2 regions of the Nocardia sp. NPDC051832 genome follow, and region 2 is predicted to be linked to the other one. Evidence: riboswitches for the same ligand, from Rfam matches in the RefSeq annotation. Region 2 holds a riboswitch; the other holds the start of a gene.

Region 1 (3,435 bases), on a different contig from region 2:
CGCCGGTCCGCACGAGCGCGCGCGGCGCCGGCACCAGGCACGCGCCGTGCCGCCAGGCCAGCCACATTTCCTCGCACGAGGCATCGAACGCCACCGACAGCCCGGCCAGCACCCGGTCGCCCGGGCCGATCGGCGCGGCTTGCAGGAACAGCCGGGCTTCGGCGTCGACGAACGCGGCGGCGTTGCGATGGGTGACCGCGACACCTTTCGGCGTCCCGGTGGACCCGGAGGTGAAGATGATCCACGCGTCGTCCGCCGGCGTCGGCAGCTCGGTGGATTCGCCTGCCGCAGTGCCGGTTTCGATGCCGGTGCTTTCGATCCCGGCGGCGGTGACGATCGCGCTGACCCGGGCCTCGCCGAACACCAGTCGCGCCCGCTCATCCGGATCATCGGCGTCGACCGGGACATAGGCCGCGCCCGCGTGCAGCACCGCGAGGATTGTGACGTAGAGAGCACTGGTGCCGGAGGGCATCCGCACCCCGACCCGGTCCCCCGCCCGCACGCCCGCCGCGGCCAGCCGCCCCACCACGGTGTCGACCTCGGCCAGCAGCTCGGCATAACCGAGCACGGTCGCGCCGTCATCGATCGCGGGCGCCTCGGGATAGGTGTCCGCGGTGGCGGCCAAGATATCGACAAGTGTCCTGGCAGGCGGGGTAAGAGCGCCGCGCAGCAACGGATTCGACAGCTCGTCTTCGCCCGCTACGGCATCGACCTCCGGCTGGAGCATGCGTCCTGCCCACCTCTCATAGACCTACCTAGCGCAGACGGCGGAAATCTTGCACGACTAGGGTTACCAGTGGGCAAACACCACGGGTGACCAACCGTCCAATGTACCCGCAGGCCCAAGCAATCCCGGCAAGCCGTGGGCTAAGCGGCCGATGCGGCGGTACCGACCCCCAGCGCGGCCAGTATCCCCGCCGAGATCTGCTCCAGCCGATCCCGGACAACAGGCTTGCGCAGCATCGCGACCGCCTTCGAGGCGAGCAGCGCCACCAGCACCATTTCGACTGCGGCGATGGAGGATTCGATGGCGCCCAGGGCGAGGGTGTTGGCGAAAGTGACCTCGGCGAGGAACTGCGGAAGCACCGCCAGGTAGAACAGCCCGACCTTCGGGTTGAACAGGCACGAGATCACCCCCGCGGCGAACGCCGAGCGAATCGACGCGGGCGCGGCCGGGCGCGCCTGCGCCGCCGCCAGTTCGGCACCGGCCGCCGCGGCTTCCTTCCGCGCCTTCCGATGATCGACGAGGGCCCGAATCCCCAAGTACAGCAAGTAGATTCCGCCGACCACCTTCAGCACCCGGTAGGCCGTCGCGGACTGTTCCAGCAGTGCGGCGACGCCCGCCGCGACCACCAGCGCCCACACCATGCCGCCCAGCGCCGACCCGACCGCCGCCGCGATCCCGGGTCGCGCATCCGCGATCGAGTAGCGCAGCACCAGGAACGTGTCCGGGCCGGGCGTGATCGAGAGCAGGACGCAGAGTCCGATGAAGCTGAGCAGCAGCGAAAGTGTCACCCCTCCATGGGACCGCATCTCGGCCGAGAATGCAAGGTTATTCCTCTAAATGCATTTTTATTCAGCCTGAAGGTCAGCGAACGCGGTGGTTGACAGCGTGCCGGTCGGTCTGCCAATCTCGGTTCAGGTCATGAGTACCAGCGCTAAGCCCCGGCTAGCTGGTCGGCAACCCTCCTCCGCGGTGGGGTGCTCCGGGTGACGACCCGGCCGTACGCCCATTCGGGCGCGGCAAGCGCGGACTCGACCGATCTCTCGATTGCGGGTCCCTGGAACGATGGGATTTACGTGATGACTGCTGTGGCTACCAAGACCTGCGCTCCGCTCGCTCGGGTGTCCGGCGACGATCTTCAGGTGCCGCTCGTGCAGGGCGGGACCACCACCTACGCCAACTTCGACTACGCCGCCAGCGCGCCGGCTTTGGCCCAGGTCACCGACCGCGTGCAGCAGCTGCTGCCGTTCTACGCCAGCGTGCACCGCGGCGCCGGCTACGCCTCCCGGATCTCCACCGAGTGCTACGAGGGCGCCCGCGCCTCGGTCACCCGGTTTCTCGACGCCGCCGACGACCAGGTCGTCGTCTTCACCCGCAACACCACCGACTCACTGAACCTGCTGGCCGCCTGCGTGCCCGGCGACACCGTGGTCCTCGACATCGAGCACCACGCCAACTTCCTGCCCTGGACCGAGCACGGCCGCCGCGTCGTCCGCGCCGGCGACACCATCGAGGAGACCATCCGGCTGCTGGTCGCGGAACTGTGCACCAAACCCGCCGCCCTGCTGGCCGTCACCGGCGCCTCCAATGTCACCGGCGAGGTGCTGCCGCTGGAACGCCTCGCGCAGATCGCCCACCAGTGTGGCGCCCGCATCCTCGTCGACGCCGCCCAGCTCGCTCCGCATCGCCGAATCAGCCTGCGCGACACCGGCATCGACTATCTCGCCTTTTCCGGCCACAAGCTCTATGCCCCGTTCGGCGCGGGCGTCCTCGTCGGCCGCCGCGACTGGCTCGATCAAGCCGAGCCGTACCTGGCCGGCGGCGGCGCGGTCCGCGAGGTCACCACCACCGGCGCGCAATGGGCCCCGGCCCCGCAGCGGCACGAGGCCGGTTCGCCGAACGTCCTCGGCGCCGCCGCGCTCGCCGCCGCCTGTGACGCCCTGTGTCAGATCGACCCGGAAACCCTGATCGCGCACGAACGCGAACTCGCCGAACGCCTGCGCGCGGGCCTGTCCGCCATCCCCGGCGTCACCCAGTTGCGCCTGTGGGCCGACAGCCCCGATATCGTCGGCATCGTCGCCTTCACGGTGGACGGCTTCGCACCCGGCGAGGTCGCCGCCTACCTCTCCGCCGAGCACGGCATCGGCGTCCGTGACGGCCGCTTCTGCGCCCACCCGTTCCTCGCCCGCCTCGGACTGGACGGCGCGCTGCGCGCCAGCATCGGCCTCGGCTCCCACTCCGCCGACGTCGACCGGCTCGTCGACGCCGTCGCCGCACTAGTGGCGAACGGCCCAGGCTGGCAGTACGCCCAGACGGCCGGCCTGTGGAACCCCACCCCCGAAACCCGGAACTTCACCGACGGCGCGGCCGGCGCGGCCGCCTGCCTCTAGACCGACTTCCGCCCGGGATACGAAACCATCCCGGGCGGAAGCCTGTCAGCGGTGCTGTCAGTTCAGCTTGAATTCGAGCTGACCAAGCTTCTTTTCGATCTTCTCGACGGTCCCGACCAGGTCGCCCAGTCGAGTCGAGAGTCCACCCTTGGACTCGCTCGAGGTCTGTTCGTCGGTCTGTCCCTCGGACTTCTCGCCCCCGGGCGTCTCGGATTCCCCGGCCTGCCCCTCGGACTCCTCGGCCTTGCCCGCCTCGGACTCCTCGGACTCATCGGCCTGCGTGTCGGGCTCGACGGCCTCCTCGGCCTTCTTCTCGGCCTC
Region 2 (3,435 bases):
CGGGACGGTGGCGAGGAAGAAGTCGCGGACGGCCTGTTCCGCGAGTGGGCGGAGGGCGGCGGGAACCTCGGGCGGGATCATCCGGCCGAAGACTTCGTCCAGCGGGCCCATCGAGGCGACGCCTCCGCGTTTGGTGTCGACGTTGAGCCAGACGACGCGCATGCCGGGACTTTCGGAGCGCGTGTTGCCCGACGGCACGAAGGTGAACATGGTCTGGCCGGACTTCACGGCGGTCAGATCGAGGCCGGGGATCGCGATGTTGTGCACCGGCCAGGGACCCGGGACCGCGCCCGCTACGGCGGGACTCGTCAGCGTCACGCCCGCACCGGAGCACAACGCTGCTGTTGGATACAGAAACGGCGTCACACCGAGGGATTGCAGCGCGGCGAGAGCGGATTGCCCGGTACCGGGGGCAGCGGCGGCAGAGGGAGCATCGACGACGGCGGCGGAGGATGGATCACTGACCGCTGCGGCCATCACAGGCGGAGCGGCGGCGGGCAGATCACCGACAGCGGCAGGCATCTCCGGCAGCGCCACGACAGGCTGGTAACCGACACCGCCGGCCGTCACAGGCAGCGTCACGACTGACAGATCACCGTCAGCAACAGGCATCACGGGCAGCGCCGCCGCGGACGGATCACCGTCACCAGCAGGCACCACAGACAGCGCTGCCACGGACGGAAGACCGGCGGCGGGCATCGCCGACGGGTCGGCGGCTGACGGGCCATCGGCGACGGGGGTCGCGGCAGCGGGGGTCGCGGCAGCGGGGGTCGCGGCAGCGGGGGTCGCGGCAGCGGGGGTCACGAGGGCGAGGGTGAGGAGGCTGCCGAGGGTGAGGGCAGCGAGGGGTGTGCGGGTGCGGAGGCGGCGGGCGCCGGGGTCGACGGGGTGGACAGGCACTGCGGACCTCCTCATCGTGGCGATGATCGAGGTTCAACGGTACGTCCGCTAACTCGGGAAACCGGGCATTTCCGGCGTGGCGGGATGGTGGCTCGGGGCGGGCCGTAGTCGGGGGCCGCGACGATAGTGCGCCAAGGATCGCCTGGTGGCCAGGGCTGCGCTCACGGTGATTTCTACTCTTGTCGGCGAGTTCGGTTGCTATCCATGATGTTCGAGCACCATCCAGAGCGATTGAGAGACCTGGCTCGGCGACGTCGCAGCAACCCCCCGGCAGGCCGGGTGCGGGTGCTTCCGCCAGGAACGATGGAGGACCCCGACATGAGCACCGCACAGCACACCTCCCGCTGGGGACAGCGGCACATCGCGCAGCGCCGCGGCACGTCGACGGCTTGTCGCCGCTGAGTTCACAGCCAGTACCGCACCCCGACGCTGGCCGGGGTGGTGCGATCGACGCCCGCGCGTCGTCGCGTTCGATCATCTTCGAGGAACAACGATATGAGTGCGTCGATCGCGCCCTCCGGCCCGCCCGAACCGGCGGCGAGGGCATGAAATTCCTACTGTTCACGCTGGTCACCCGGGTACCTGACCCGCACACCGGCGTGCTCCCCGAGACGCACGAGCGCTTGCGGTCGGTCGTGGACCAAGCGCGCGTCGCCGAGGAACTCGGCTACGACGGGTTCGCGGTCGGCGAGCGGCACGAGGATCCGTTCCTGTCCGCCGCGCCGCCGGTGCTGCTGAGCCACATCGCCGCCGTCACCGCGCGGATCACGCTGTTCACCGCCGTCACGACGTTGAGCCTGCTGGATCCGGTGCGGGCCTTCGAGGACTACTCGACGCTGGACAATCTGTCCGGCGGGCGGCTGGAACTGATCATCGGCAAAGGCAACGGCACGGCGCAGGCGGAGTTGTTCCACGTCACCACCGGCGACCAGTGGGACCGCAATCGCGAAGGCTACGAACTGTTCCGGGCGCTGTGGGCCAGCGACCAGGTCACCTGGTCCGGCCGCTTCCGGCCGGAACTCGTTGCGGCCAAAGCCTTGCCGCGGCCGTTGCAGCCCTCGATCCGGATCTGGCACGGCAGCGCCACCAGCCGGGATTCGGTGGAACTGGCCGCGCGCCACGGTGATCCGCTCTTCTCGGCGAACGTCACCAATCCGATCGAGCCGTACGCCGACCTGGTGCGGCACTACCGGGAACGGTGGACGCACTACGGACACGACCCGGCCGACGCCCTGGTCGGCGCGGGCACCGCGGGCTTCCACGTCGCGCCCACCTCGCAGGAGGCGCTCGCGGTGTATCGCCCGATCTTCCAGGCCCGCCTGGCGTTGTCGAAAAAGCTCGGCCTGCCCGTCGTGTTCGAGACCCTGGAGGACTTCGTCACCCGGTCCTCGGCGCTGATCGGCAGCCCGGAGCAGGTGCTCGACAAAGTCGGCCGTCAGCACGAGCAGTTCGGGCACGAGGTCATCCATCTGTCCGCCGAGCCGGACGGGCGCACCGAGGCGCAGCACCGCGCCGGCCTCGAATTGTTCCAGCAGGCCGTGGCGCCGGAACTGCGCCGCCGCATTCCCAGTCGTCCCCTGGCCACCGGCCATACCCGCCCCGAATTCTCTGGAGTTACCTCGTGATCCGCACCCGTCCTCGCCTCGCCGCGCTCGCCGGCGCACTAGCCGCGGCCAGTACCCTGGCCGCCTGCGGCAGCGACTCCGGCGGCGCGGGCGGCGACGCCGGACCGCCCCAGCCCGGCGGGACCCTGCGTTACGGTCTGTCGCAGGCGCCGACGTGCTCGGATCCCGCGCAGGCGAGCAGCAATCAGACGCTCTACGTCACCCGGCAGATCGTCGATTCGCTCACTGATCAGGATCCGCGGACCGGCGAGCTGAAGCCGTGGCTGGCGCGCAGCTGGGAGGCCGGGCCCGACGCCAAGGCCTTCACCTTCCACCTCGCCGACGGCGTCACCTTCAGCGACGGCGCACCGCTCACGGCCGATTCGGTGCGCAAGAACTTCGACTCGATCGTCCAGCTCGGCGCGGCCAAAGCGCCACTGGCCAACGGCTTTCTGGTCAATTACGCCGGCACCACCGTGGTGGACCGGCTGACCGCGCGCGTCGAATTCAGCAAGCCCAACGCCCAGTTCTTGCAGGCGACCGCGAGCACCCAGCTCGGCATCCAGGGCGATGCCACCACCGCCAAGCCCGCCGAGCAGCGGTGCGACGGCAGCAATGTCGGCAGCGGCCCGTTCGTCTACACCGGCTATCAGCAGAACATTTCGACCACGCTGACCAAGCGCCCCGGTTATGCCTGGGGTTCGGATGTCTTCGGGCACAAGGGCGAGGCCTACCTGGATCGCATCGAGTTCACGGTGGTGCCCGAATCCGGCGTGCGCACCGGCAGTCTGACCTCCGGCCAGCTGGACGCGGTCAGCGACGCGCTGCCGCAGGATCTGCCGCTGCTGGAAGCGGCGGGCGCCCGCCTGCTGACTACGCCGAACCCGGGTATCCCCTTCGGCTTCCAGCCCAATCTGACCCGCGGCCCGCT

Evidence for each region. A riboswitch is a leader RNA that binds a small molecule or an ion and turns the genes downstream of it on or off. The one in region 2 is predicted to bind S-adenosylmethionine.
Region 1: another riboswitch for S-adenosylmethionine. It lies ahead of AB0M14_RS04120 (aminotransferase class V-fold PLP-dependent enzyme); the one in region 2 lies ahead of AB0M14_RS35275 (LLM class flavin-dependent oxidoreductase).

The regions. Positions count from the first base shown of each region.
Region 1 is NZ_JBFAYL010000001.1:954,118-957,552, forward strand. Features, by position in the region: gene AB0M14_RS04110 (Pls/PosA family non-ribosomal peptide synthetase) at 1-727, opposite strand, end outside; gene AB0M14_RS04115 (LysE family translocator) at 868-1,515, opposite strand; SAM riboswitch class IV at 1,642-1,756, shown strand; gene AB0M14_RS04120 (aminotransferase class V-fold PLP-dependent enzyme) at 1,804-3,114, shown strand; gene AB0M14_RS04125 (hypothetical protein) at 3,172-3,435, opposite strand, start outside.
Region 2 is NZ_JBFAYL010000007.1:221,727-225,161, reverse strand. Features, by position in the region: gene AB0M14_RS35280 (hypothetical protein) at 1-900, opposite strand, end outside; SAM riboswitch class I at 1,116-1,210, shown strand; gene AB0M14_RS35275 (LLM class flavin-dependent oxidoreductase) at 1,446-2,525, shown strand; gene AB0M14_RS35270 (ABC transporter substrate-binding protein) at 2,522-3,435, shown strand, end outside.